Regions from separate parts of the Bradyrhizobium pachyrhizi genome, predicted to be linked through region 1. Evidence: predicted binding sites of a transcription regulator. Region 1 holds the regulator's gene; each other region holds the start of a gene.
The links. Region 1 encodes LexA, which represses DNA repair genes until DNA is damaged. Its sites were predicted from a motif close to TGTTCNNNNTGTGTTCNG; they were not measured.
Positions count from the first base shown of each region.

Region 1 (7,491 bases):
CGCGCCGGCCGGCGGCTTTCTTCCGACCCGCGTCGGCACCTGGAAGCCTCTCGTCGAGACATTGCGGCAGTCGGCCCGCGCCGAGGCGGGCGCGGGCCGCCTGTTGCCCTGGGTGCCGGTGGCGTTCGGCACCGGCATCGCGTTCTATTTCGCGGCCGAGCACGAGCCGGTGCTGTCGGTCGCGGCCACCGTCGCAATCCTGCTCTGCCTGCTGGCGCTGCTGCTGCGGCGGCGCAGCGTGTTTCCCGTCATCGCGCTCTTGGCCGCGGTGGCCGCGGGTTTTGCGACGGCGACCTGGAAGACGGCGCGCGTCGCTCACACGGTGCTGGCGCGGCCGATGTTCTCGGTGGCGCTGACCGGCTTCGTCGAGACGCGCGACATCCGCGAGAAGACCGATCGTTTCGTGCTGCGCGTGGTTTCGATGGAGAGCCCGCGCGACATGACGAAGCTCGATCGGGTCCGGCTCTCGGTGAAGAAGGGCACCGCGCCCGATGTCGGCAGCTTCGTTGAATTGAAGGCACGGCTGATGCCGCCGCTCGGGCCACAGCGCCCGGGCTCCTATGATTTCGGCCGTGACCTCTATTTCCAGGGCATCGGCGCCTCCGGCTTCGTGATGGGCGCCGTCAAGACCAGGGAGCCTCCGGCGACCGGCGGCTTTGGGCTGCGCTACGCCGCCTTCATGCAGGGCCTGCGCGACGCCATCGACGCGCGGATTCGCACCACGCTCGACGGCGACCAGCGCGCGATCGCAACCGCATTGCTCACCGGCCGGCGCGACGCGATCTCGACGCCGGTCAACGATGCGATGTTCATCTCGGGGCTCGGCCATGTGCTGTCGATCTCCGGCTACCACATGGCCGTGGTCGCCGGCGTCGTGTTCTTCGCGGTGCGCGCCCTGCTTGCGCTGTTTCCGGCGCTGACGGCGGCGCATCCGATCAAGAAATGGGCCGCGGCGGCCGCGCTGGTCGCCGCGGCGTTCTATCTGTTGCTGTCGGGCGCGGAGGTCGCGACGCAACGGTCGTTCTTCATGACCGCCGTGGTGCTGCTCGCCGTGATCGTCGACCGCCGCGCGATCACCTTCCGTACGCTTGCGGTGGCGGCGCTGATCGTGCTCGCGATCGCGCCGGAGGCGCTGGTGCATCCCAGTTTCCAGATGTCGTTCGCCGCGACGCTCGGGCTGGTGGCGCTGGTGCAGATCGGGCTACCGAACCTGCTGGCGTCGCCCGACCATTCGGCGACCGCGCGGGTCGCGCTGTGGGGCGGGCGCGAGCTCACGATGCTGATGCTGGCCTCGCTCGTGGCGGGGCTGGCGACGACGCCCTATGCCGCGTTCCATTTCCATCGCGTGACGCCCTACGGGCTGCTCGCCAACCTCGCGGCGATGCCTGTCGTCTCGGCGGTCGTGATGCCGGCCGGCCTGCTCGGGCTCGTCGCCATGCCGTTCGGCTTCGACGGACTGTTCTGGGCGATCATGGGTCTTGGCATCGACTGGATGATCCTGGTGACGCAATGGGTCGCCGCACTCCCGGGCGCGGTCGGCCGGATGGCGGCGTTCGGCATCGGGCCGCTGATCGCCGCGAGTGCCGGCATCATCCTGCTCGGGCTGCTGCGCACGCCGCTGCGCTGGTCAGGCGCGGTGCTGCTGCTGGTGGCCTCGGTCTGGGCGCTCAGGGTGCCGCAGCCGGACGTGCTGGTGTCGGGCGACGGCCGCAACGTCGCGGTGCGTGGCGGTGACGGACGGCTGCATCTGATGCACAGCGCCAAGGATGCATTTTTGGTCAAGGAGTGGCTGGCGGCGGACGCCGACGCGCGCACCGCCACCGATGCGTCGCTCGGCGAGGGCGTCTCCTGCGATGCCGGCGGCTGCGTGACCCAGGCACCCGGCGGCGCCTTCGTCGCGCTGGCGACCCGGCCGGAGGCGCTGGCGGACGACTGCGAGCGCGCAGCCCTGATCGTGACGGCGCGGCCGGCGCCGCAGGGCTGCGCGGCATCGGTGATCGATGCCGAGCGGCTGCGCCGCCACGGCGCGCTGGTGCTGCGACGGATCAGGGACGGCTACGCCGTCGATGCAGTCAAGCCCGGCGGGATCGACCGGCCGTGGTCGCCGGCGGTTCCCGGCGACGGCGAGAGCGAGACGACGCTACGCGCGCCCGCCGCCGCGCCGCGGCCTGCGGTGGATGCGACGCCGGCTGAGACCGATCTGCAGGGCGATGATTAGCTGTGGTCTGGCGAGGGGCCGCTTGGCAGCTCGAACAGGCCGAGATGATATTCGTCGGAGTCGGGGGCGTCGGGCTTCTTGACGAGAGTAAAGGAAGCCTCGGGAAATTGCTCCCAGACTTTCAGGTCGTCGGCCGTTACCGTCAGCCAACCGAACCGGAACAGGTAGCGGCCCGGTTCCGTGACGCGTCCAGCCTTTTGCCATGTGACCTTATCGACCACCGCGCACGTCCTCCGTGCCCGATGATGCGCCAAGGCGCCGGCCGACGCAAATCTCCTTCTGCGCCCCGGAAGCGGGAGTCCGGGGTCGCCCGAAATTGCTTAGGTCATTCGCCGCCGAACAGCTCATTCCGCGGCGACGATGCGCTCAACCCAAAAACAGCGTTGCGAATGCGGAGGGCCGCCGCTCCACAACCTTCGGCTTCTGCTCGACCGGCGGATGCAGCGCCGGCAATTGCAGCACGCTGACGCGCTGTCCCTCGACCAGCTGGGTCACCAGCACATGGCTGCCGTCGGGGAATTCGACCGCGTCATGATGCCGATCGGGCACGTCGGGCTCGACTTCGTTGAACACGCCGACGCGATAGTTCAGCGTCTTGGTCCAGATCCAGCGGCTGTCGTAGCGAACGTTCTCGGCGAAAGCGAGCTCGGTGCCCGGCAGCATGCAGACCGCGACAGTGGGATCGTTCTCCGAGGCAAAGCCGCGGGTCGACGTGCCGCGGAACGTCGTCGTGATCAGCGTCTCTCCGACAATGGCGGGGCGCGATGCCACGGCGTGCAGACTATAGTCACACATCGGATGGCTCCTCATTTCGAGGTAGCGACCCGTGCCTCTCCTTGAGGCATTAGGGCCTCTACCAGAGTGGACGATAGCGAACGAGCGTCTGCTCGTTTCTGGGCGATTGTACGACTGGTCCGAGATCGCTCCGATCACAAACACGCGACGCTGCGCGAGAGGTATCGGAGCGCATCGGGCAGGCCGTACGCTACACTATCATGCAAGGAACGATCCGACGTGTTGCTCGTTCCCGGCCGCCGCAAGTATTTGCAATTCAGTATTTGCGATAAAGGCCGATCAGCTTGCCCTGGATGCGGACCCGGTTCGGCGGCAGGATGCGCACTTCATAGGCGGTGTTGGCCGGCTCGAGCGCGATCGATGCGCCGCGGCGGCGGAAGCGCTTCAGGGTGGCTTCCTCCTCGTCGATCAGCGCCACCACGATGTCGCCGGTATTGGCGACGTCGTTGCGCTGGATCAGCGCCATGTCGCCGTCGAGGATGCCGGCATCGACCATCGAGTCGCCGCGCACCTCGAGCGCATAGTGCTCGCCGGCGCCGAGCATGTCGGGCGGCACGCTGATGGTGTGGCTGCGGGTCTGCAGCGCCTCGATCGGCGTACCGGCGGCGATCCGGCCCATCACGGGGACCGCGACTGGACGGTTGCCGTCGTCCTCGGCAATCGGCGGCGTGCTGGCGCGCCGGCCGAGGGTGCCTTCGATGACACTGGGCGTGAAGCCGCGGCGACCGTTGCCGGCGCCGGCCGAGAGTTCGGGCAGCTTGATGACCTCGATGGCGCGGGCGCGGTTCGGCAGGCGGCGGATGAAGCCGCGCTCCTCCAGCGCAGTGATCAGGCGGTGGATACCGGACTTCGAGCGCAGGTCGAGCGCATCCTTCATCTCGTCGAAGGAGGGCGGTACGCCGGCCTCTTTCAAACGTTCATTGATGAAACGCAGTAGTTCGTACTGTTTGCGCGTGAGCATCTCGAGTATTCCCCCGGTTGATAGCGTCGTTCGATTCCGAGACTCTTCTGGTGGGGCCTGCAGGCCGGGCCTGACCTCAGGAGCATGTGCTCAATGCACCTGCTTCCACGCGGCTTCCCGATTGTAGACACCAGTACTCGAAACAAATCATGAACGGACACTATATGTTCGATATGTGTTCCGCAACCACTTAATTTCCGGTGAACGTGTCGGGCAACGCACAATCGGCGGGGCGCGAAAACCCTATTCGGGCAGTGTCAGAATTTCGCATTCGCTGCCTTTGACGGCAGCCGCCGCAAACGGCGGACGCACGAGAAGCGCCCGTGCCGCAGCGAGATTCCCGAGCAGCGACGAGTCCTGCTGCGTCACCGGGGTTGCGACCAGCGTGCCGTCCTCGCGCGCTTCGAGACGCGCACGCAGATAGTCCTCGCGCTGGTCGTTGGCGGCGAGGTCGCGGCCGAGCAGGGCGCTTGCGCGGCGATGATGAATCACTTTCCGGCCGCTCAGCGCCCGAATCAACGGCACCAGGAACAGGAAGGCGCAGACATAGGACGACACCGGATTGCCGGGCAGGCCGATCACCCGCATCGCGCCGAGCCGGCCGTGCATCATCGGCTTGCCGGGCCGCATCGCAATCCGCCAGAACGCCATCTCGACGCCCTCGGCTTCCAGCGACCGCTTGACGAGATCGTGGTCGCCGACCGAGGCGCCGCCTGTCGTGATGAGGATATCGGCGCCGGCCTCGCGTGCCCGGCGGATGCCGGCCGTGGTCGCCTCCACCGTGTCGGCGGCAACGCCGAGGTCGACGGTCTCGGCGCCTTCGGCGCGCGCCAGCGCCCGCAGCGCGTAGCCGTTGGAATAGACGATCTGGCCGGGACCGGGCTGCGAGCCCGGCATCACCAGCTCGTCGCCGGTCGCCAGCACCGCGACCTTCGGGCGGCGGCGCACCGTCAGTTCCGGATAGTTCATGGCGGCCGCCAGCGACAGCGCGCGGTCGGACAGGCGGCTGCCGCCGGCGAGCAGCACCTCGCCCTCACGGAAGTCGACCCCGGCCTGGCGGATGTGCCGCCCGACGCTGGCGGCCTCCGAGATCGTGATGTGGTCGCCGTCGACGGCGGTGTCTTCCTGGATGATCACGGCGTCGGCGCCGCTCGGGATCACGCCGCCGGTGAAGATCCGCACCGCCTCGCCGGCGCCGACCGTCCGCTCGAACGGCCGGCCGGCGGCGACTTCGCCGATCACCTTGAGCCGGGCCTTTAGATCGGCCGCATCGGCGGCGCGCACCGCATAGCCGTCCATCGCCGACATCGGCTGCGGCGGCTGGGTGCGCAGCGCCGCGAGGTCGTGCGCAAGCGTGCGGTGGTAGGCGGCATCGAGCGCGACCATCTCCTCCGGCAGCGGTTCGGCGCCGGCGAGGACGGCGGACAGGGCATCGGCAACCGGCATCAGGGCCACGCTCAGAGCTCCTCAATTCCTAATGTTCAATACCAAGTGCGGTCAAAGCCCTTGCCACGTCATCCGTCGATGTCACGTGGATAGCATGAAGGCCGCGCGCCCGCGCACCTTCGATATTGGCGGCCAGGTCGTCGAAGAACAGGATCCGCGACGCCGGCACGCCGATGGCTTTTACCACATGATCATAGGCCTCGGCGTCGGGTTTGCGGAAGCCGATGCTCGACGACAGGAAGACGTTGCGGAAATGGCTGAGCAGCTCGGCATGGGTGACCGAGAAATGCGCGACATGGGCCGGATTGGTGTTGGAGAAGGCGTAAAGCGGCATTTGCCTGGCGGCCGCCGCGACCAGCGGGGCGATGCCCGGCATCTCGCCGGTGAAGATCGCATTCCAGCCTTCGAGGAACTGGGCGTCCGTGATGTTGATGCCGAGCGTCCGGCGCAGGCTTTCGAAGAACGCCGCGTCGTCGATCCGGCCGATCTCGTGATGCTTGAAACTGTCGTCGACGACAAAGCGCGTGGCGAGCTCGGCGGGCGCACAGCCGGCATGCTGCGCCCAGTGCGCCATCACCTTGTCAAAGTTGATGTCGAGCACGACGCGGCCGATATCGAACAGCAGCACGTCGACGGAGTTGGGAGTGAATTGCGAGGTCATTGCGTGAAACCGTGTACGAGAATTGCGGGCGGGCGGCAATGTCCTCGATTTGTGCGGCAGGTGTGCGACGGGCGTTAAGCGCGCCGTCGTCCATGCACGCGCGGGTGTCATCACCCGCGCGCAAGCGGGTGATCCAGTATTCCAGAGACGCTTGTGCTTGAGCCGAGAGGCCGCGGCGAAGTGGAAGGCGTGATTTGCTACCCTTCCAGAAGGAAGAAAGAACTCCAGCTCGCGCCATATCCACCGCCGTCGTCCCGGCCTAGTGCGCAATTGCGCACGGGGGCCGGGACCCATAACCACCGCATTTGATCAGGAACGGGATCGTGGCCCCAGCTCGCGCAACAATTGAGATTTGGGGTAATGGTCCCGGCCTTCGCCGGGACGACGCCGAGTGTGTTGTCGCTTGTGCGTCAAACATCCGCATTCTCGCGACATGATTTGTCCGAGCTTTGCTCTTCGATTCACCCTCTAATTTTGCTGCGGGGGTTTGCCACTTCGAGCAACTCAGTGGCGCGCGCGCGAACTTTCAGGGCGCCAGCACCAAGCGACTTGATGCCTGCATGCCCGCCGGCGGCTTTGGTGCCCGCCGGGCGTAGCTCTCACATCCTGGACAGCGCCAGGCCGAGGTAACCGATCAGCGCACCGGTGCTGAGAATGATGACGACGAGCGCCTGTTCCGAGCGTGCTTGCAAGGTTTTCCGGTTCACGGCGTTGGACGCTCCGTCTTCGAGATCATGCGGTCCAACGAACAGCATCAATTTCCGTTCCGGTCCTTCCCCCGGGAACCTTCACGACCTGCCGAGTGACGCGACGAACGGAACGTGGGTCGGCCGCCTATGAGGGCGGCGCGATCCCCGGAACGGGGAAGGCGCGGCACATCTCGACGCTGTTCGACCTCAATCGCTTGACGACCGCTGCATCTCCCTTCGACCGGAGGGACTCCGCAATGAGTTCGGCGATGAGGCGCATTTCGGGCTCGCCCATGCCGCGCGTGGTCGCCGCCGGTGTCCCGAGGCGAATGCCGCTCGGCTTGAGCGGCGGACGCGGATCGTCGGGAATGATCTGCTTGTTTGCGGTGACCCCGACGGCGTCGAGGATGTTCTCGGCCGCGCCGCCGTCCAGGCCGACGCTGGCCACCGTATCCACGACCATCATGTGATTGTCGGTTCCGCCGGTGATCAACGTCATGCCGTGTTCCATCAACGCTTCGGCCAGGACCTTCGCGTTGCGCATGACCAGCTTTGCATAGGCGTGAAAATCGGGCGTCGATGCCTTCTTCAGCGTGACCGCGGTTCCGGCCACGACGTTCATGTGCGGACCTCCCTGCAAACCCGGGAACACCGACGCGTCGATCTTGCCGGCGAACTCCCGGCGACAGAGAACGATGCCGCCGCGCGGCCCGCGAAGCGT
Region 1 covers NZ_CP121667.1:5,049,145-5,056,635, reverse strand. The annotation lists gene QA639_RS23740 (ComEC/Rec2 family competence protein) at 1-2,218, shown strand, start outside; gene QA639_RS23735 (hypothetical protein) at 2,215-2,439, opposite strand; gene QA639_RS23730 (hypothetical protein) at 2,585-3,013, opposite strand; gene lexA (transcriptional repressor LexA) at 3,270-3,974, opposite strand; gene QA639_RS23720 (molybdopterin molybdotransferase MoeA) at 4,218-5,429, opposite strand; gene QA639_RS23715 (HAD family hydrolase) at 5,449-6,081, opposite strand; gene QA639_RS23710 (hypothetical protein) at 6,681-6,836, opposite strand; gene QA639_RS23705 (serine hydroxymethyltransferase) at 6,916-7,491, opposite strand, start outside.

Region 2 (7,491 bases), 4.3 Mb from region 1:
CTCGATCAAGCGCCTGCACGACCGCGACAAGAGCGGCTGGTGGATGGTCCCGTTCTTCGCGATCCCGGGTCTCATGGGTCAGTTCTCGGATCGGCTCCCCGATGAATCCTATTGGGTGATGGCCGCGGGCCTGATCGTCTTCGTGCTCTATGTCTGGGGCTTCATCGAGCTCGCCTTTTTGCGCAGCACCAGCTACCCCAATCGCTATGGCCCCAATCCGCTCGGGAAAACCCATGCGCGGCAAGGCCGCGACAGCGGGTCGCGCTCCACGCGCGGCTGGGATCAGCAGAGCGAGCTCGATATCGTGCCGCACAAAGCTGGTCCACCCGCCGTGTGACGTGTTAAGCGAGGCGCATGAGTGATGCCGTCTCGATTACCCGCGATCTCGTTCGCTGCCCATCCGTCACCCCGGCCGACGCCGGCGCGCTTGGCGTTCTCGAGAACCTGCTGAAAACCGCAGGCTTCGAGGTCCACCGCGTGACCTTCTCCGAGCCCGGCACCGCCGATGTCGACAACCTCTATGCGCGCATCGGCTCTTCGGCGCCGCATATCACCTTCGCCGGCCACACCGACGTGGTGCCGCCCGGCGATGAAGCGGCGTGGACGCTCGGCGCGTTCTCCGGCGAGGTGAAGGACGGTTATCTCTACGGCCGCGGCGCCGTCGACATGAAGGGCGGCATCGCCTGCAGTGTCGCCGCGGTGTTGCAATATCTCGGCGACCATGGAGGCAAGCCGAACGGCTCGATCTCCTTCCTGATCACCGGCGATGAGGAAGACGTCTCGATCAACGGCACCGTCAAGCTGTTGAAATGGTGCGCCGAGCGTGGCGAGACATTCGATCATTGCGTGCTCGGCGAGCCCTCGAATGTCGAAGTGCTGGGCGACATGATCAAGATCGGCCGACGCGGCTCGCAATCCGGCACGCTTGTCGTCGAGGGCGTGCAGGGCCACGTCGCCTATCCGCACCGTGCCTCGAACCCGGTGCCGGATATCTCGCGGCTGATCGTGGCGCTGAGCGACGAGCCGCTCGATCACGGCAGCGCGCAATTCCAGGCCAGCAATCTCGAATTCACCACCGTCGATGTCGGCAACACCGCGAGCAACGTGATCCCCGGCCAGGCGCGGGCGAAATTCAACATCCGCTACAACGACAACCACACCCAGGAGAGCCTGCGGCAGCTGGTCGATGCGCGGCTGGCGAAAGCCTGCGGCAACCGGATCCGCGCCCATATCGATTGGCAACCGTCGAACTCGAACGTGTTCGTCACCCAGCCCGGGCCGTTCACCGACCTCGCGGTCGCCGCGATCGAGGAGATCACCGGCCGCAGGCCGGAGCTATCGACCTCCGGCGGCACCTCGGACGCGCGCTTCATCTCGAGCTATTGCCCGGTGATCGAATTCGGCCTGGTCGGCCAGACCATGCACCAGGTCGACGAGCGCACGCCGGTGGCTGATCTGGAGAAGCTGACGCGGATCTATCGAGGCGTGCTGGAGCGGTATTTCGGGTAGGCCAGCCGCCCGGCCGGACAAAAACATCGAAAACAACCCCATGCACAGTAGGGATTGGGGCTACCTGTCATCCACCCGCACCAGATACAGCGTGGTATTTCGGGTAGGCTCTACCTACGAGATCATTCACACCGCCTAGTAATCCACCCGCATCAGGTAGAGCCCGTCCGGCGGCGCCACGGGGCCGCAGGCGGCGCGGTTGCGGGCGGCGAGCGCGGCGGCGAGGTCGTCCGCGCTCCAGCGCCCCTCGCCGACCCAGACCAGCGAGCCCACCATCGAGCGCACCTGGCTGTGCAGGAACGAGCGCGCCGAGGTCACGATGTTGACGGCGGCGCCGTCACGGGTGACGTCGAGCTGATCGAGCGTCTTCTCCGGCGACTTGGCCTGGCACTCGGTGTCGCGGAAGGTGGTGAAATCGTGCTTGCCGAGCAGGCGCTGCGCGGCGGCGTGCATCGCGTCAGCATCGAGCGCGCGCGGCACGCGCCAGACCCGCCCGATGTCGAGCGCGAGGTTCGCGCGCGTGTTGGTGATGCGATAGAGGTAGTGCCGCCTGGTCGCGGAGAACCGCGCCTCGAAATCGTCCGGCACGATGTCAGCCGCGAGCACGCCGATCGGATTGGGCCGCAGATGCGCGTTCAGCCCGTCACGGAAGCGGCCGGGCGGAAAATGCTTAGCGATGTCGCAATGCGCGACCTGGCCGCGCGCATGCACGCCGGCATCGGTACGCCCTGCGCCATGGACGCGCACGTCCTCGCCGCAGATCGCCTTGACCGCCGCCTCCAGCGCGCCCTGCACGGTCGGCGCGGTGTCCTGGATCTGCCAGCCGGAGAACGGCGTGCCGTCATACTCGATGGTGAGCTTGTAGCGCGGCATCAGCCGAGCCGCGCAGGCGGCTTCAGCGGCGTGCCGCGCAAAAAGTCCGCCGCCTTCATCGGCGCCTTGCCGGCGCGCTGCAATTCGAGGATCCGGATCGCGCCGTCGCCGCAGGCGACCGCGAAATTGTCGTCGAGCATATCGCCAGGTGCGCCCGAGCCTTTCGCCTGCTCGCAGCGCAGGATTTTCAGCCGCACCGGCTCGCTTTCGCCCGCAAGCTCGCACCAGGCGCCGGGAAACGGCGAAAGCCCGTGAATGTGCCGCAGCACCATATGCGCCGGCTGTGTCCAGTCGATCCGCGCCTCGGCCTTCTCGATCTTGGCGGCATAGGTGACGCCGCCCTCGCTCTGCTTCGTCAGCTGCAAGCCGCCGCGCTGCAGCGCGCCCATCGCGCGCACCATCAGGTCGGCACCGAGCGGCGCCAGCGCGTCGTGCAGGTCGGATGCCGTCATGCCGTCCGTGATCGGCAGCCGCTCGGCCATCGCGACGTCGCCGGTGTCGAGGCCGACATCCATCTTCATCACCATCACGCCGCTCTCGGCATCGCCCGCCATGATGGCGCGGTTGATCGGCGCGGCGCCGCGCCAGCGCGGCAGCAGCGAGGCATGCAGGTTGAAGCAGCCGAGCCTGGGCGCGTCGAGAATGGCCTGCGGCAGGATCATGCCGTAGGCGACGACGACGGCGGCATCCGCGTCATGGGCGCGAAACTCCTCGAGCGCTTCCGAGGTCTTGAGGGTCTTCGGCGTCAGCACGGGAATGCCGAGGCGGCGCGCCTCCTGCTCGACCGGCGTCGGCTGCAATTGCAGGCCGCGCCGCCCGCCCGGTTTCGGCGCGCGGGTGTAGACCGCCACGACCTCATGGCCATGGGCCACGAGCTCCAGCAGCGTCGGCACCGCGAAATCGGGCGTGCCCATGAAGATCAGGCGGAGAGGCATACGGTCAGATTCTTCCGGGAGGATCCAATCTTCGTCACGGCCGGGCATAGCCGTCAAGGATGGCGTCGCTTTCGCTCGCCTATGCCCAGCCATCCACGTCTTTGGTCTCCCAGAAGGAAGACGTGGATGCCCGGGTCAAGCCCGGGCATGACGGCGGAGTGCGCGCGCCTACTCCGCCGCGCGCTTGGCGGCCTTCTCGAATTTCTTGAACACGCGGTCGCGCTTCAGTTTCGACAGATAATCCACGAACAGCACGCCGTTGAGATGATCGATTTCGTGCTGGATGCAGGTGGCGTAGAGCCCGTCCGCATCCTCTTCATGCACCGTGCCGTCGAGATCGGTGAATCGCACGCGTACCCGCGCCGGCCGCTCGACCTCCTCGTAATATTCGGGGATCGACAGGCAGCCCTCTTCGTACACCGACAGCTCTTCCGAACGCGCAATGATCTCCGGATTGATGAAGACGCGCGGCTTCGCCGTGGTCTCGCCGTTCTCGTCGCGCTTGGCGAGGTCCATCGTGATCAGCCGCAGCGGCTGCGCGACCTGGATCGCCGCGAGCCCAATGCCGGGCGCGTCATACATGGTCTCGAGCATGTCGTCGGCCAGCTTGCGGATCTCCGGCGTCACCTTCTCGATCGGTCTCGACACCAGCCGCAACTGCTTGTCCGGCAGGATGATGATTTCTCTTAATGCCATGGCGGCGATTTAAGCTGCTGACTTCATGGGGTCAATGCGCTCAGGAACCCGTTAGGACAACCTTAACCACGTTTCTTCACCCCGCATTAACCCGGAAAATCAGGAATGCATTTACCATAAGTGTTCCCTCTTCGTTCGCGTCTGGCCGCGAATCGGCTACAAGGGCCGACATGAACGAGATTCTGCTCACGATTGGCGACCTCCCGGTCCGTGTCTCCGACGCTTTGATCGGCCTTGGCGCGCTGGCGCTGATCCTGCTGTTCGCCATCACCGTGGTGATCGCGCGCGCCAGCCGGCGCGGCGCGGAACTCGCGATGGCCCAGGCCATCCGCGCCGACGAGCTGGAAGAGCGGCTCGCCGACATGCTGCGGGCCCAGAGCGAATCCTCCGGGCGGGTCGATGCCATGGCGCAGGCGCTGGCCGGCCGCCAGGCCGAGATGGCCCGCGCGGTCAACGAGCGGCTCGATTCGGTGACCCACCGGGTCGGCCAGTCGATGGAGCAGTCGACCCGCAACACGATGGATTCGCTGCGCGTGCTGCACGAGCGGCTCGGCATCATCGACCACGCGCACAAGAACCTCAACGAGCTCACCACCCAGGTGACGACGCTGCGCGACGTGCTCGCCAACAAGCAATCGCGCGGCGCGTTCGGCCAGGCGCGGATGGAGGCGATCGTCCAGGACGGCATGCCGAAGGGCTCGTTCGAGTTCCAGTACACGCTGACGTCCGGCAAGCGGCCGGACTGCGTGGTGTTCCTGCCCGACCAGCGCCCGCTGTGCATCGACGCGAAATTTCCGCTCGAGGCCATGACCGCGCTGCACGATGCGCGCAGCGACGAGGAGCGCAAATTCGCCAGCCAGCGGCTGCGCGCCGACGTGCTGAAGCACGTCAGTGACATCGCGGAGAAGTACCTGATCCCGGGCGAGACCCAGGACACCGCGCTGATGTTCGTGCCGTCGGAATCGGTCTATGCCGAGATCCATGACGGCTTCGACGACGTGATCCAGAAGGCCTATCGCGCCCGCGTCGTGCTGGTGTCGCCGTCGCTCCTGATGCTGGCGATCCAGGTGATGCAGCAGATCCTGAAGGACGCCCGCATCCGCGACGCCGCCGACCAGATCCGCAACGAGGTGATGCATCTCGGCGACGACCTTGGCCGCCTGCGCGATCGCGTGCTCAAGCTGCAAACCCATTTCGGCCAGGTGAACGAGGACGTCAGGCAGATCCTGATCTCCGCCGACAAGATCGAGAAACGCGCCGGCCGCATCGAGGAACTCGACTTCAGCAAGTCCGAGACCCCGATCGAGGTCCCCCGCTTCGTCAAGCCCGCCCCCGACCTGTTCCCCGCCCCGCGCAAGCTGCAGGCGGGGGAGTGATCGTTGTTTTCTAGACGTTGTCCGGCGTGCGCCACCCAATCGATGTCATCGCCCGACTTTATCCCGAAATAGCCGTGGGTGGCGGATAGGCCTCTGGGATACTGGATCGCCCGGTCAAGCCGGGCGATGACAGTCTTTTGGGGGCTGATTCTGGTAACAACTTCTCTATGACCGCACCTAGTGATGTTGCTGACCAAAGATCGCACCACATAATCAGCTGTCATCGCCCGGCTTGACCGGGCGATCCAGTATTCCAGAGGCGGCAGATGGGGGCACGCAGCTATTACGTCTACATCCTCGCCAGCCATATCGGCGGCACGCTCTACATCGGTGTGACAAACGACCTCATTCGTCGCGTCGGCCAGCACAAGTTGAAGTTGGTCGAAGGCTTCACGGAAAAGTACGATGTCGTAAGGCTGGTCTATTTCGAGCAGTTCGATGATCCTGAGAACGCGATCCGACGCGAGAAGCGGCTGAAGAAATGGCGACGCGCTTGGAAGATTTCCCTAATCGAAAAAGACAATCCGGACTGGATCGATCTTTACCCGGAAATTGCCGCAGGTGGCGGATAGGCTTCCGGGATACTGGATCGCCCGGTCAAGCCGGGCGATGACAGTCTTTTTGGGGCCGAATCTGCTACCAACTCCTCTATGACAGCACCTGAATCGACGTCAGACGCGTCTGCAAAGCCGGAGCCAAAGCCCGCCGCCACCTCCTGGCGCGACAGCTTTGCCGTGTACCTGCAGCCGCGGGTGCTGATCGTGCTGCTGCTGGGCTTCTCCTCGGGGCTACCGCTGGCGCTGTCGGGCTCGACGCTGCAGGTCTGGATGAAGGAGGCCGGGGTCGATCTCGGCACCATCGGGCTGCTGGCGCTGATCGGCACGCCCTACACGCTGAAGTTCCTCTGGGCGCCGCTGGTCGACGCGCTGCACGTGCCGCTGTTCACGCAGATGTTCGGCCGCCGCCGCGGCTGGCTGCTGTTCTCGCAGCTGCTGCTGATCGCGGCGATCGTGGTGCTGGCGATGGCCGATCCGGCGCGATCGCCATGGTTCGCGGCCTTTGCCGCGCTGCTGGTCGCAACGGCCTCATCGACGCAGGACATCGTGGTCGATGCCTTCCGCGTCGAAAGCCTGCCCGAAAGCGAGCAGGCCGCCGGGATGGCGTCCTATGTCGCGGCCTACCGCGTCGGCATGCTGGTTTCGACCGCCGGTGCGCTGTTCATCGTCAGCGGGTTCGAGTCCGCAGGCCTCGCGCGCCCGTCGGCCTGGATGTGGGGCTATGTGGTGATGGCCGCGCTGGTCGTGATCGGCATCATCACCGCGCTTGCGGCGACCGAGCCGGCGCAATCGAAAGGCGCGGAGGCGGCGACGCATGCGCAGAACGCGGCCGAACGCGTGTTGCACGCGGCGCTCGGCGCGTTCTCGGAGTTCCTCAGCCGCAAGGACGCCTTCGCGGCGCTCGCCTTTGTGGTGCTGTTCAAGTTCACCGACGCGTTTTCGGGCACCATGACCGCGCCGTTCGTGATCGACATCGGCTTTTCCAAGGTCGATTACGCGGCGATCGTGAAAGGCGTCGGCCTTGCCGCGACCCTGATCGGCGGCTTTGCCGGCGGCTTCGTGGCGCGACGCTATTCGCTCGCGACCAGCCTCTGGATCGGCGGCGTGCTGCAGGCGATCGCCAACCTCTCGTTCTCGTGGCTGGCACATGTCGGCGTCGATCAATGGGCGCTCGCGCTTGCGATCACCGCGGAGAATTTCACCAGCGCGATCGGCACCGTGATCTTCGTCGCCTATTTGTCGGCGCTGTGCCGCAATCCGCTGCACACCGCAACCCAGTACGCGCTGCTGACGGCGCTCGCGGCGGTCGGCCGCACCTATCTGTCGTCGGGCGCGGGCTATGTGGCCAAGGCCGTCGGCTGGCAGATGTTCTTCGTGATCTGTGTGCTGGTCGCGATCCCGAGCCTGATCCTGCTCGCCTGGCTGCAGCGGCGCGGGCATTTCGATGAGCTGGGGCCGGTGCGGGTTTAGCCCAGCCGCCGTAGCCCGGATGGAGCGCAGCGCAATCCGGGAAACCTCTCGACCGGCACGACCGTCCCGGATTTC
Region 2 covers NZ_CP121667.1:790,426-797,916, reverse strand. The annotation lists gene QA639_RS03585 (DUF805 domain-containing protein) at 1-337, shown strand, start outside; gene dapE (succinyl-diaminopimelate desuccinylase) at 355-1,509, shown strand; gene truA (tRNA pseudouridine(38-40) synthase TruA) at 1,645-2,382, opposite strand; gene fmt (methionyl-tRNA formyltransferase) at 2,382-3,317, opposite strand; gene def (peptide deformylase) at 3,486-4,013, opposite strand; gene QA639_RS03560 (DNA recombination protein RmuC) at 4,184-5,389, shown strand; gene QA639_RS03555 (GIY-YIG nuclease family protein) at 5,656-5,961, shown strand; gene QA639_RS03550 (AmpG family muropeptide MFS transporter) at 6,040-7,416, shown strand.
Region 2: the regulator LexA is predicted to act here: its motif matches at 4,135-4,152, upstream of QA639_RS03560 (DNA recombination protein RmuC).

Region 3 (7,491 bases), 1.2 Mb from region 1:
GTTGCGCGGGGAGATCTCGGCGTCGAAATCCCGCATGAGGACGTGCCGGGGCGCCAGAAGGAGTTGGTGCGGGCCTGCCGTCTCGCGGTGAAGCCCGTGATCGTCGCCACGCAAATGCTCGACTCGATGGTCGCCGCCCCTACGCCGACACGTGCGGAAGTCTCCGACGTTGCGACCGCCATCTATGATGGCGCAGACGCAGTGATGCTGTCGGCGGAGTCCGCGACAGGCCGATATCCGCGCGAGGCGGTCGAGATGATGGACCGCATCATCCGCAGCACCGAACAACACAAGATGTACCGCTCGATCGTCGAGGCGACCCAGCCCGGCGAAGAGCAAACGCCACCGCATGCCGTGGCAACGGCGGCCGCCGATCTCGCCTCCGTCGTTCACGCCGCAGCCATTGTGGCCTATACGTCGAGCGGTACCACGGCGGCACGCGTCGCGCGCAAGCGGCCGAGCCGCCCGATCCTCGCCATCACCCCAAGCCGCGAAGTGTCCCGCCGCCTGTGCCTGCTTTGGGGCGCTCACAGCGTGCTTTCCGACGACGTTCAGAGCTATGAGGAGATGGTCGAGCGCGCAACTACATTCGCGCATGCAGAGCAGTTTGCATCAAGCCGCGATCTGCTGGTTGTGGTCGCCGGCATTCCCTTTGGACAAGCGGGAACAACCAACAATCTACGGGTCGTATCGCTGCCCTGAGAGAACCGTCGGCCCGGGCGATTGCATCATTGGCGCACCGTGGGGCAAGATGAACGCAACGGTCGCGCGCATCCCGATCGCCTAGGTCAACATCGAGATGATCGACTGAAGCTGATCGGATGCCGACGTCACGAGCCCGTCGAACGATGTCTGGCCGTGAGCCGCGGCTCGCAGGATGCATTCCGCAACAGCGGCCTTGAGACCGAACACGGATTGATCCGCCGGCACGCTTGCCATGACCGCATCCAACGCATCGCGCATCGTCTGGATCAGTTCGGCGCTGTACTTCATGGCTATCCTCCGCAGGCTCAAAATAGGCCGGCCGTACGGGGTCGCCACTCACAAGCGCGCGATTCCAAATTGCCTTTTCGTAATGCAGTGACAGCCGTGTGAACTGGTGAGCTAGAGATCTCTCTCGGCAAGCTTGCGAAACGCGTCGGGCACCGAATGAACCGCCTCCAGCGCCGCCGAACCATATCCGATCGCCTCCCAGCCAAAGCGATCGCGGATCCTGTCGATCGCACGGTCCGCCGCCCAGCGGGCCATCCCTGTCGGACTTCCAGGCCGAAGCGCTTCGTCCTCCAGTCCGAGTGGAAGCTCCAATGCAAGATCCCAATGCTCCTCGAGATGCGACACCGAGATCGCCAGCAGCGAGATGATCTTCTCGCCGGGATGGTCGGCAAGAGCCGCGCGCACCAGATTCTCGGCGAGCCGGGCCAGGACGATGGTCGTGCACACCGGCGCATCGAGCGTCATCGAGCGCGTCACCGACTTCAGGTCGGCGAAGCGGACGCGCACCGTCACGGTTCGTCCAGGCCATGACTTCGCCCGAAGCCGCGTGGCGACGCGGTCGGCGAGATGAAGCAGCGTAGGCCGGATGACTTGCTCGATCGCAGGCTTTCGGCCAAGTGCAGATTGTGCTCCTGCCGATCGCGCGCGCCGGTGTGGCTTGAGCTGTCGCGGATCGCGATTCCAGGCCGGCGCGGCGAGTTTCTCGCCCGCTGCCGGACCGAGCAAGTGCGTCAGCGACCGTTCCGACAATTTGGCGAGCTGACCGATCGTCGCGACGCCGATCGCGTCCAGCCGGGTCCTGGTGACCGGCCCTACCCCCCACATCAACTCAACCGGCAGTTCGTGAAGGAAGCTCAGCTCGGCGTCGGGATCAACGACGACAAGTCCGTCGGGCTTTGCGACCTGCGAGGCGATCTTCGCCAGATGCTTGGTGCGGGCGACGCCGACCGAGATCGGAAGGCCGAGCTCGGTGCGCACGCGCCACCGGATCGACGCGGCTATTTCGGCAGGCGTTCCGAAGAGGTGAGTGCAGCCGGCAACGTCCGCGAACGCCTCGTCGATCGAAATTCGCTCGACCAGCGGCGTGAAGTCGCCGATCACCTTGATGGCCGCGTCACCCAGCCGCTGGTAATCGCTGAAATGGCCGCCGACGAAAACAAGTTGCGGGCACAGTTGGCGCGCTTCCCGTCCCGACATGCCGCCATGCACTCCGAAGGCCTTGGCCTCATAGGACGCCGCAAGCACAACCCCGCCTCCGACGGCGATCGGCTTGCCGCGCAGCGACGGCTCGAGCAGTTGCTCGACCGATGCGTAGAATGCATCGAGGTCCGCATGAAGGATGGTGGCTGCGGCTGCCATCTCGACCCGTTCATCCCTGACCTGACCGAAGCCGCCCGTCCCCGGACGTGGAAATTGCCGATAGAACAAAATAGGAACACTATGAAGTCGAGTCAATCCAGCACGTCATTGTGGCCGACGGCGCCGCGAACGACGCCAGGTGGTCAACGCGCGTTGCCACGCTGCGCGCTTGCCGCGCGAGGGGGTCTGCCGGCGCTTGCTTCAGCCGGCTTCGCCCGATCGCCCCCCGATCTCGGTCCGCGGGAGATCGAGTGGAGAGTTGCTGCGAGGCATCAATGCGAGGCACGTCGGCGGAGGGTTCGAGATACCGCACCGGCTCACTCATCAGCCGGCTGACTTTGCCGCGCAGGGCTTTTTCGGGTAGATATTTTGCAATGACCGACCAATCCCATCAGGTGGACTTCCAAGCTGCGGCCCACCTTTACAAATGGCCTTCTCTCAACAACTCCAGGCGAGAGGATCGCGCGCCCTATGTGGTCGTCGACGGAACGCTCGACCAATGCATTCGGGATTTCATGGGCAAGCCCGAGAAGACGCGACATCTTTACGAGATCCGGACCAAGTCGCAGCCTCCCCTCGTCCCCGACGTGCTGTCACCCGAGCATGTGATCGAGCTCTCCAGGCTTCGCGAGTTTCTCTGAGGCGCGCAGCGAACGCGATCCCGACGCGCGTCGTTTGCGGGCCGACTTATCCATCTGTCGTAGGTCTGGTGCCGGATTGTTTGCCCCTTGGCGAGCCGGTACACTTGCTTGACTCCCTGACCGACCGACGTCCGCGCCGACATGATTGATCCGCTTTGACCCCGCTGAGGCTCGCACGTCGCCTGCATGGGAGCGGAACGGCGGCACGGCCAGTTGAGGAGCATCGCGAGGCGCCGCATGAAGTTCAATCTGGCGATCTTGAGTGTGCTGGCCGCAAGGCCCGGGCAACGGATCGCGATCGACGAGGTCAGCCGCGAGGTCAAGCGCATGATCGCGGCCGGCGATGAAACCACGCGGTCGAAGCGGCCGTCCGAGCTTGGCGACGCCGACGTCTTCCAATCGGGATGGGCATCGATCAACGACGCGGGCCTGCAGATCACCGATTCGGGGCTGGCGCTGTGGCGCTCGCTTGAAGCCGCCCGCATCGAACAAAGCCTCGATCAGCAGGAATCGGAACGATTGGACGCCGCTGCAGCCGACACGCGCCATTACGTTGCGGATACTGCGGTCGACCGCCTCGACGACGTCGATCTCGAGCTCCCCGGCATGACGCGCGAGGACCGCGACGACCGCCAGCCATCCGGCGCGGGTCATTCGGCTGCTGCTCCCGACATCCCCCCGACGGACTCTCCGATCGTCCCTGCGCCTGCCTTCGGCTCCTTTCAAGAGGCGAACCGCATGGTGGCTTCGCGGCTGTCCGGTCTGGTCAGCTTCCTCGGCACGATCAAGCCGAAATTTGCCGCCGCGCGGCGACGGCGATCCGCGGAGGATGTCCCGGATCGAGGTGCCGATCGTCGAGGCGGATTGACGGGGCTGGCGGTGGCGTGCCTCAGCCTGATCTCGGTCGTCGCTTGCGTTGCCGCCGCGATTGCACTTGGTCAGCTCTCTTCGCTGAAGTCGGACATCGCCGCGTTGCGACGGGAGATCGCGCCGCTGAGGGAACGCCTCACCAGACTCGAACTGGTCGAAGTCGCAAAACGCGATGCCGCCCAGCAGGAAGATGCGCGAGACAAGGCCGAGGCGGAAAAGAAGCTGCCTGACGGCGCAGGCGAACAGGCCGCGCTCAGCCTCTCGCGTGAAGAGATTCAGTTGATAAGGGAGTACATCAAGGCAGCGCCTTCGGCCGGCGCAGCCGTCGCGCCGATCAACGTCGGCGATCCCATCACCGGCGGAATGATTCCGCTGCCTTCATCGCTGACGGAGAAGCTGCCGCGTCTTGTCGGCGCGAGATTTGCAACCCGTAACGGCGCCATCATCATCAGCACGCGAAACAGCCGCCGCATCGATGCCGTGCTGATGCCGAACTAGCAAAACGCGCCAAGCGGCCCGCGCCTGGCTCTGCCGAACCGACCGGTTGAGCGGCGTGATCAGGGCTGATTGTTCGGCGGCCGCTCGATGAACTTCCGGCTGCCGTTGAGAAGCTCGAGGTTGTTGGCGATGACAGGGTTGCCCGGATCGAGCGAATACGCCTTCTCGAACTTCCGCCGCGCGCCGCTCAGATTGCCGCGCAGCATCAGGGAATAGCCCTGATCGTTGAGGATCTGGACGGTCTCGCCGCCAAGCCGGATCGCCTGCGCATAGGCCTGATCGGCGAGATCGAAGCGGCGCAACTTGTCATAGCTCGCCGCGAGGCCGACCCAGGCCGTCACGTCCTTCGGCGCCTTCTCGACCGCATCCTTGAAATAGCGCTGCGAGATTCCGTAATTGCCGCGATTGTACTGCTCGAGTCCCATCCGCACCGGTTCGTCGGACGGATAGTATTTGACGTCGGTCGGCTCCTGCACGGGGTCGCCGCCCGGCGGATCCACGGGGGCGACGATGGCCGCCTCCCGCGTCGTGTAGTCACAGGCCCCAAGGCCGGTCGCCAAGCCGCAACAGATCAACGCCGGGGCGAGGCGATGCAATCCTCGCCCCGTTGCCCAAGTCCAGCGCATCCCCCGCACCATTCGAAGATCCATCGCAAAACTACCTACGAAAACAGACGGCACGACCGAAATACTGAGGTCTGCCGAAACCTAACGTCGCACTTCCCTTCCGAATCCCTGCCCCGGCACCTGGCCGACGCCAAAAGGACATTACCTGCCGCCTCCTCCGACCCCGACGGCCACCGATCCTCCGGTCCCGGCTCCCAATCCGGTCGTGTTGACGTTCTGAATTGTGGTGACGGGCGGCGCCTGGCCCATCGCCTTGGTCGGATCGCCCATGTCGGGGAGCTGATCGAGCGGGCGTTGCTGAGTGCCATAGCGCTGCACGGCACCGTTTGTACGCCGCGCGTCATACGCGAGCCGGCGATCGCCGACATAGGCCGGCCACGGGTGGATCGTGTGGGTGACGGCGTTGACCTCCTTGGCGTTGCCGGCGCTCATCGTGATGGTGTCGGAGCGCTGCACGTAGCGGTCCATCTCGTCGTGCCCGTAGAGGCCGTAGCAGCCGCCGAGCAGGAAAGGTGCGAGCAGAGCGAGGTATCTGACGGTCATCTCTCGCCTCCCTAGTTCAAGGTCTTCACGACCGGCTGGTTCGCACCGACGGCCGGTGGCGGAGCCGGTACAACGGCGTTCGGCGCGATGATGTGACCATAGGGCCCCTTCACATCGCCGCCGGAATTGACGTAGTCGTCGTAACGCTTGCGCACTTCCATCTGGCCATTGAGGAAGAAGTCGACGTCATTGGCCGGCAAGCGCGAATCGAGCGGCGATGCCAGTTGCTGGCCGGGCGCCGCCGGCGCGACCAGGCGCGGCGTCACGATGATGACGAGGTCGGTTTCCTGCTGCTGGTACGACTTGCTGCTGAACAAGGTCCCGAGAATCGGCACTGAGCCGATCCAGGGCAGTTGCGAGACGTCCTGCCGGTTGCGCGTCTGCAGCAGGCCGGCGATGGCAAAGCTCTGGCCGTCGCGCAATTCGACCGTGGTGCGCGCATCGCGGCGGGTCAACGCCGGGATCGTCGTTCCGGAGATGCTCACCGCGTTGGTGAAATCGAGCTCGCTGACCGAGGGCTCAACGCGGAGATTGATCACTCCGCGCGAAAGCACGGTTGGCACGAACGCCAGTTCGACGCCGAACTTCTTGTAGTCGATGGTCACGGTCGGCAGTGCGCCCGGGACCGGCGACGAGGCGACGGGCACCGGGATCTCGCCACCCGCCAGGAATCGCGCAGCATCGCCCGACAGCGTGGTCAAGTTCGGCTCCGCCAGCCGGCGGGCCAGCCCTTTCGTTTCCAGCGCGGTAATCAGAAGGTCCACCGAACCGCCGCTGCTGGTTCGAAGAATGCTCGTCAACAAGCTTCCGAACGGAGGCGCGGCTACGCCGCCAGCGGAGCCAATAAGCGTTCCGACCGTTCCGAGCAGTGGAAGACTACCAGTGGGGGGAGCGCCGACATTACCGTTGACACCGCCAATGGGTGCTCGCCCTACGGCCCCCGGCACTGCCCCACCAAGGCCCGTGTTCGCAACATTGGTGCCGTTGGCGTTTGCTGCATATAGATTCACACCGAGGTCGCGTCCCGCCTCGCGGCTGACCTCGAGGAAGCGCACCTCGAGCATGACCTGCTGCGGCGCTGCAACGCTCATGGCATTGACGACGATGGCGTCCTTGGGAACGCTGCCCTGGGCAATTGTCATCGCCCGCTCCGCGGAAACCGCATCGGTAGCCATTCCGCTCAGCACAACCTGCCCTTCGGAGGCGGACACGCGAATGCCGCGCGTGCCGGTGCCGGCCTGGATATTCTGCTGCAAATTGCCGATATCGAGCGTCACCTCGACATCGAGAATGCCGATCTGCTTCATCGAGCTGTCGAACAGGATGACGTTGGTGGTGCCGGTCTTCCTGCCCTGGACGTAGATCAGGTGATCGCTCAGCGACTTAACGTCGGCGATATCGGGGGAGCCCGCGACGATCGACGAGAACGCCGTATCGACCCTGAAGGTGCGCGACTTGTTGACGGTCACCCTGACGCGCTGGACGTCGCTCATCTCGCTGACGAACACGCCGCTGGATGACGGCGCCCGCCGGTCGGCGGCGGCAGCAGGATCGGTGAAATGAAACAGGGCGATCGCTGCGCCAAACGCCATCGCGCTCAGGGCAACCAGCCCAAGTCCCGCATCAACCGAAACGCGACTTCCCATCATGCCAATCCCCTTCGCCGCGTCGCCGCGACGACCCCCCGTAAATCTACGACCTCGGCGTCCCGATCACTCCCGTTCGTCCACCACGCCGTAGAGTTTACAGTCTGTCCGACTACAAATAGTTACTCGCAAAATTCCCGTTTCCCCGCGCACCGAGCACTCACCCGGGTCGCAAGGCCGCTAATGGCGGCTGGTCAATCATCCCCCGCCACGCGCCTCGATTGCAAGGAAAGAGGTCCGCCCGGCCGCGGCAACGCCGGAGAAAACTGCCCGATGTTGCCAGCGCGCACCACTTCCGTAGCCCGCCCGGGCTAT
Region 3 covers NZ_CP121667.1:3,823,475-3,830,965, reverse strand. The annotation lists gene pyk (pyruvate kinase) at 1-702, shown strand, start outside; gene QA639_RS17475 (hypothetical protein) at 784-993, opposite strand; gene dinB (DNA polymerase IV) at 1,105-2,352, opposite strand; gene QA639_RS17465 (hypothetical protein) at 2,727-2,993, shown strand; gene QA639_RS17460 (hypothetical protein) at 3,231-4,361, shown strand; gene QA639_RS17455 (tetratricopeptide repeat protein) at 4,421-4,957, opposite strand; gene QA639_RS17450 (hypothetical protein) at 5,129-5,530, opposite strand; gene QA639_RS17445 (type II and III secretion system protein family protein) at 5,542-7,179, opposite strand.
Region 3: the regulator LexA is predicted to act here: its motif matches at 2,414-2,431, upstream of dinB (DNA polymerase IV).

Region 4 (7,491 bases), 1.6 Mb from region 1:
GCCGTCGCGAAAGATCCAGAAGCGCTGGCCTTCGGCGTCCTCGACGCGGAAATAATCGCGCGTCAGCGACGCGCCGTCCTGCTTCCACCATTCCATCGCGATGCGCTCGGGGCCCTCGACCCGCACCACGTCATGCTGCGCGCGCCGCCAGGTGAATTGATGCGGCGGACCGTCGGGCACGGTCGCGAACGGCACCTTGATCGGTTCGGGCCGCTCGAACAGCCTGAGCGGACGCAGCGGCGGTTCGCCGGCGACGCGCTCCGGCCAGGCGGCGGCGCCCGCCGCGGCCAGATGATGCTGCGCCGGCAGCGCCAGCGCCGATCGCTCGGGGACGTGGCTTTCGAGCGGCAGATGCACGACGACGCGTTTTCCCCCGATGCGGGCGGCGATGCGGTCGATCAGCGCCGAGAGCTCGTCATTGTCGTGTATGGTGGCGTCGAGATCGCGCTGCTGCTGTACCACGATCTCGGTACGTCCTGCGGCGAGGCGAATGAGATCGAAGCCGAAGCCGGGATCGAGCGGATCGTTCAGCGCATCGAGCCGCTCGCGGAACAGGCGATCGATCATCTCGGGCCGCGTCACCGGACGCCCGGTCTCGACCATGATCGCGCGCACCGCGCCGTCGGTGCGGAAGAAGCTCGCTTCCAGCTGCCGCGCACCCTTGCCCTGCTTGTCCATCGCCGCAACCAGCATCTTGGCGAGGCTTGAGAGCGTCAGCGCAATCACGGTGTCGGTCGCGACCGGCTCGGGGAAACGCTTCTCGACGATGTAATCGGGCAGCGGCTTGCGCGGGCTGATCGGAGCATCGCCCTGCCCGAGCGCGTGGCCAAGCAGGGTGGTGAAAGCCGCACCGAACCGCGCCGAGATTTCATGCGGCGCGCGCGAGGCGACATCGCCGATGGTCTTCAAGCCGGCGCGGCGCAGGCCGGTGGTGACAGCGGCATCGGCACCGAGCGCCGACACCGGCAGCGGACCGACCGCCGCTGCTTCCTCGCGATCGGCGACGATCTTGCCCGAGGCGGTGCGCGTCAGCGTACGCGCCGCGATCGAGGTGCCGGCAATCGCCGCGCTGACGGCAAAGCCGCGCCGACTCAGCGCCCCCGTCACGATCTGCAGCAGCGCGCGCTCACCGCCGAACAGATGCGCGCAGCCGGTGATGTCGAGAAACAGACCGTAGGGCGCGTCGAGCGCCACCAGCGGCGTGAAGCGGTCGCACCAGTCGGCGATGTCGTTCAGCGTCTTCAGATCGGCGGCGGGATCGGCATCATAGACCGTGAGCTCCGGACAGATCGCCCGCGCATTGGCGAGCGGCAGCCCGATCGACAGCCCGGCGCGCACCGCGGCCTCGTCGACGGCATGCAGCAGGATCGCATTGTGGTCTTTTGCGACGACGACGCTGGGGAGTTCTGCTTTCTTCGCCTCTCCCGCTTGCGGGAGAGGGAGCCCTGCCACCTCCTGTGCATCAGCTTGCGAGGCGATGTCCTGCGCGAGCTTGCGCTTGATGCGGTCGATGGGGAGGCGTGGCAGCCACAGGCTGAGGATACGCCGACGGTTCACTGAATTGGCACTCATCACATTTCCATTCCATGATCCATCGCCCGACCGGGCCATGACGATTGCGCACGAGTTCGGCCTCGAAGCGCGGTGTGCCCCACACGCTCGCGGCATTGCCCGGCGGCGAATGCGCCGCGCGCACGATCCAGCGCGTCTCCGCGGTCGAGGGGATCGGGGTTGCCGCGATCCGCAACACCAGCGCGGTGACGCCGGAGGCTTGCGCGGCCAGGGTCAATTTGCGGCTGGCGACGAGATCGAGCTGGCGCGCCTGGCCCCAGACCTCGAGCACGACCGCGCCGAGCGCATCGCAGGCGAGCGCGTCAGCCGCGGTGCGCAAACCGCTGTCGACATCGGCGGCGCGCACCGTGACCAAGAGGCGCGGATCGAGGCCGAGCTCGGCAAGCCCGCGCATCGACAGCGCGCCGTTTTCGCGATCGGAAAAATCCTGCCGCACCCAGACCAGCGGCTTGCGTGCCGACAGCCGTCCGGCGAGCCCCGCGATGAAGCCGGTCGCCGCGCCGCCTTGATGGCCGGCCGCGAACACCTCGTGCAATGCGGCCGGCGCAAGCCCGCCGCGCAGCATCGCATCCGCGCTCGTATGGCCGAGCGCGACGCGGTTCGGCATCGCCGCATCCGATGGCGCCTCGATGCGCGCGATGCTGCCGCGCAGAGACGCAAGCGTACCCATGCGTGCGCCGTTCATATGCGCCGCTCCTTCAACTTGAAAATTTGAGGTCGTCACTGCCTGAACAGAGAACCAGGGACTGGCTCAATTGTTCATGGTATGTTCTAATATAAAGCTAACAGGGCCCGCGGAGTCAATCGGATTGGTGAGCTCATCGATTCATGAGTGGAATCAATGGGATTCAGCAGCCGCCGAACCGGACGGGCCCTGATCTTCCGAAGTGTCAGGCACGCAGGCCCCGAAAATGGCGGCGTGACGGAAACGGAGCAATCGCATGCGCATCATCGTGCTCGACAACGACACCGATTTCGAGGGCTGGCGCAAGGCCGCGCGGCGATTGGCGCTGAACGATGTGAAGCCCGCGGAGATCACATGGACCGTACGTAGCGACGACGAATTGTCGTCGGCATCCTGCATGAATGAATTGCCGGATACGCCGCAGGCGCGGTTCAATGTGTCGGCCAAATTCGTCGAGCTCGCAAAGGCCGCGATCCTGCATCGCAGTGACGAACGCTTTGCCCTGCTCTATCGCCTGCTGTGGCGGCTGCGCAGCCATCACGATCTGCTCAGTGCGACCGATGATCCCGATGTCGCCGAGGTCCACGCGATGGCGCGCGCGGTCTATGTCGATATCGACAGGATGCATGCGCATCTGCGCTTCCGCGAGATCGGCCGCGAGCGGACGGCGCATTACGTCGCCTGGTTCGAGCCGGAGCATCGCATCGTCGAGCTTGCCGCGCCGTTCTTCGCCGGCCGCTTCGCCGACATGCCGTGGTCGATCCTGACCCCCGACGTCTGCGCACATTGGGACGGCCACGCGATCTCGATCACGCCGGGCGTCGCCAAATCCGAAGTGCCGACCGAGGACCGGCTCGAGGAGGCGTGGCGGCGTCACGACAACGGCCGCTTCAATCCCGCACGGCTGAAAGTGATGGAGATGCCGCAGGCCTATTGGAGGAACCTGCCCGAGGACTCGATCATTAAGCCTCTGATCGAAGACGCAATGCGCATGACCAGCGGCCCCTTCATCGCACGCAAGGCGGCCGAGCCGCAGAAGCGGCAGGATACGCCGATGCCCCGCAAGCAAGTTCAAGGCAAGCAAGTTCAAGACAGGCAAGCTCACGACACGATCGCGGCCTTGCGCGAGGAGGCCGCCGATTGCCGCGCCTGCCCGCTGTGGAAAGACGCAACCCAGACCGTGTTCGGCGAGGGACCGCAGAGCGCAACGCTGATGCTGGTCGGCGAGCAGCCGGGCGACAAGGAAGATCTCGCAGGCCACCCCTTCGTGGGACCGGCCGGCCAGATGCTCGATCACGCGCTGCAGGAGGCCGGCATCGATCGCCGCAAGGTCTATGTCACCAACGCGGTGAAGCACTTCAAATTCGTGCCGCGCGGCAAGATCCGGCTGCACCAGAAGCCGAGCACACCGGAGATCCGCGCCTGCCGCCAGTGGTACGAGCGCGAGCTCGCCACCATCAAGCCGGACCTCGTGATGGCGCTCGGTGCCACCGCGGCGCAGAGCGTGCTCGGCAAGATCACGCCGATCAACAAGAACCGCGGCCATCTGATCGACCACGACGGAACCAAGGTGCTCATCACCGTGCACCCGTCCTATCTGTTGCGGCTGCCGGATGAAAAAGCCAAGGCGCTGGAATATCAGCGCTTTGTCGACGATCTGAAAATCGCCGCACACCAGTTGCGCAGATCGGCCGATGCGGCCTGAGTTCCGCAAAACCAACGGAACCGAGGAACCACATCGCAACGAGAAATTGTTCTAAACGCGGACAAATACCTACAACCTTGAATTGATCCGTGGTAAGGTAGCGTGTTCCGCAGGTATCGGGCGTCATGTTCACGCCATGACGTACCCTGAGGCGGGCGCGCTGCACGGTTTGCTAGCCCCGATCGTGCGGCGCGCCACCTCATCTCTCAATCCCCCTCCCTCATTCGCAACCTTCCCGCTCGCAGGCGCCTGCCGAATTCTCCGGCGGCCACGCCGGCCCGATCGGATGCCGGTGTGATTGTCGTCCGCACAATGTCTCGTCCTGCGAAACGCAGGCCACAGCTTTCCGTCGCGATCGGCGGTCCCTTGTTGCTGAAGATTGCCACGAGGCCGCCAAGCCACGTGCGCGCTCAATGCGTTGCACAAAACTTCGGCTCGATGTCCACCGCCACGGGAGACCGGCGCGTCTCGCGGGGCGGATTTCAATTGCTTGTCATATGCATCGATCAAAATCGGGGGCATTGGGACAGGAGTTTACCATGAGCGATATGGCGTTACCCGGCTCGATCGAGCCCGCCCTGAAGAAGGGTCCGGACCTCGACAAGGGCTTTCATCCTCTCACCGGGATTATCTATTTGGGCGTGGTTGCGGCCGCGCTGCTGTTCGTTGCCTACAGCATCTATGCCGATGTCGACGCCACCGGCACGCGCATCACCTCGTTCCTGCCGTATATCCTGCTGTTCGTCGCGCTGCTGATCGCGCTCGGCTTCGAATTCGTCAACGGCTTCCATGACACCGCGAACGCGGTCGCCACCGTGATCTACACCCGCTCGCTGCCGGCGCATGTCGCCGTGGTGTGGTCGGGCATGTTCAACCTGATCGGCGTGCTGCTCTCCAGCGGCGCCGTCGCGTTCGGCATCGTCTCGCTGCTTCCGGTCGAGCTGATCTTGCAGGTCGGCAGCAGTGCCGGCTTTGCCATGGTGTTCGCGCTCTTGATCGCCGCCATCATCTGGAATCTCGGCACCTGGTGGCTCGGCCTGCCGGCCTCGAGCTCGCACACCCTGATCGGTTCGATCATGGGCGTCGGCATCACCAACGCGCTGCTGCGCGGCCGTGACGGCACCTCGGGCGTCGACTGGTCGCAGGCGACCAACATCGCGAAGGCATTGCTGCTGTCGCCGCTGTTCGGCTTCGCGCTCGCCGCCGGCCTGCTCTATCTCCTCAAGATCGCGCTGCAGCGCGCGACGCCGGCGCTGTTCGGCGAACCGGTCGGCGACCAGCCGCCGCCGTGGTGGATCCGCGGCATCCTGATCCTGACCTGCACGCTGGTCAGCTTCTTCCACGGCTCCAACGACGGTCAGAAGGGCATGGGCCTGATCATGCTGATCCTGATCGGCACCGTGCCGACCGCCTATGCGCTGAACCGCGCAATGCCCTCGAGCCAGATCGAGCTGTTCACGGCGCACTCGACCGCGGCCAGCAAGGTCATCGAAGGCAAGGCCGCCGGTTACAACGTGATCGGCAACCCGCGCCCGGCTGTGACCAACTATGTCGCGCAGCACCAGATCAACGAAGGCACCTTTCCGTCGCTTGCGGTGCTGGTGCGCGACATCGGCCAGCAGGTTGCCCAGTATGGATCGCTGGCCAAGTTCCCGGCTGACGCGGTCGGCAATACCCGCAACGACATGTACCTGGCGTCCGAGGCGATCCGCTTCCTGATGAAGGACAAGGAAGCCGAGCTGACCGCTGCCGACATCGCCACACTGAACCAGTACAAGGGCTCGCTCGATGCCGCGACGAAGTTCATCCCGAGTTGGGTGAAGTTCGCCGTCGCCATCGCGCTCGGCCTCGGCACCATGGTCGGCTGGAAGCGTATCGTCGTCACCGTCGGCGAGAAGATCGGCAAGACCCACCTGACCTACGCGCAGGGCGCCTGCGCCGAGATCACGGCGGCCGCGACGATCGCGGCGGCCGACGGCTACGGCCTGCCGGTCTCGACCACGCATGTGCTGTCGTCAGGCATCGCCGGCACCATGGCCGCCAACGGCTCCGGCCTGCAATGGGCCACGATCCGCAACATCGCGATGGCCTGGGTGCTGACGCTGCCGGCCGCGATGATCATCTCGGGCGTTCTCTACTACGTGTTCTACCACCTGTTCTGACGCCCCACGCTTTCGGCGTAGCAACGCGCCGGACAAAGGTCCGCACTCCGGTGCGGGCCTTTTGCTTTGGACCTGCAGCCCGGCTCGTCGCTCAGGCGGCGCAAGCCTTCGCAACCTCGGCCAGCAGGCCGCGCGCCCATTTGTGCAAGCCGGATTTGGCCGTCTTGGCGCCCCAGTACATGTCGATCGAGATCGGCACGCGGAACGGCAGCGCAGCGACATGGAGGCCGCCGCGCATCGCCCGCGCCAGATGATGCGGGATGGTCGCAACGAGCCTGGTGCCTGTGATGATGCGCTCCAGACTGTCGTGGTTGGGAAGGCTGACCACCGCCTCGATCTCGATCTTCCTCGCCCTCAGCGCCGCGAGATAAAGCGGCTGCCACTCACCGCTGTGGGTGATGAAGACATGCTCGGCCCTGGCATAGGCCGATAGCGCGATCCTGCCCCGCGCGAGCGGATTGGCCGGATCCATCACGCAGACATAGTGGTCGGTGAGGATATGGCGCCGGAAGAAGCCTTCGCCGACGATCCCGACCGGACCGAGCACGATGTCGCACTGGTTCTGCTTGAGATGGACGTCGCCATGGCCCGCGGCATCGAGCAGGACGAGACGGACCTGCGGCGCGCCGGCGCGCAGCCGCGTGCCGAACTGCGGGATCAGGGTCTGGCGTTCGTGATAGTTGCAGGAGATCGTCACGCTGCCCTGCGCCGTCGCCGGATCGAACTCCGCCGGTGAGGCAAGCCCGTCGATCTCGCCGATCATGTCCCGCGCCCAGGCAACCAGCGCCGCGCAGCGCTCGGTCGCCGTCACGCCATTGCCGCTGCGAACGAACAGCGGGTCATGCAGCGCGCCGCGCAGCCGCTCGACCGCATAGCTGATGGTGGACTGGTTGACGTCGAGCCGCTTGGCCGCGGCGGAGAACGACTGCAGGTCATAGACCAGCACAAGGGTCCGCAGAGTCCCGATGTCGATCGGATCGATCGAGGAATTGGCCGCCACGCTGTACCTCCCGCATTGCTGGCGGCCCAGCCTAGCACAAGGTCATGGAATATTTCGATGGAGTAAATCAATTCCATCGAATTGAGCGATCGTGCACCCGGGACTAGCCTTGGCGAAAAAGCGCTCCCGGGAGGACCAATGACCAGCGCCGTGCCTGTCGTCACCGATATCGCGTATCAGGATCTGCTCGACGACCCGTATCCGATCTTCCGCCGCCTGCGCGAGATCGCGCCGGCGGTCTTCGTCGCGCCTGCGAAGCTGACACTGGTGACGCGCTTCGACGATATCATGCGGATCGAGCGCGATCCTGTGACCTACTCGGCCGACAATCCGGCCTCGCTGGTCAACAAGGTGATGGGGCCGACCT
Region 4 covers NZ_CP121667.1:3,416,673-3,424,163, reverse strand. The annotation lists gene QA639_RS15700 (Y-family DNA polymerase) at 1-1,572, opposite strand, end outside; gene QA639_RS15695 (ImuA family protein) at 1,463-2,257, opposite strand; gene QA639_RS15690 (UdgX family uracil-DNA binding protein) at 2,514-3,962, shown strand; gene QA639_RS15685 (inorganic phosphate transporter) at 4,502-6,124, shown strand; gene QA639_RS15680 (LysR family transcriptional regulator) at 6,216-7,124, opposite strand; gene QA639_RS15675 (cytochrome P450) at 7,263-7,491, shown strand, end outside.
Region 4: the regulator LexA is predicted to act here: its motif matches at 2,329-2,346, upstream of QA639_RS15695 (ImuA family protein).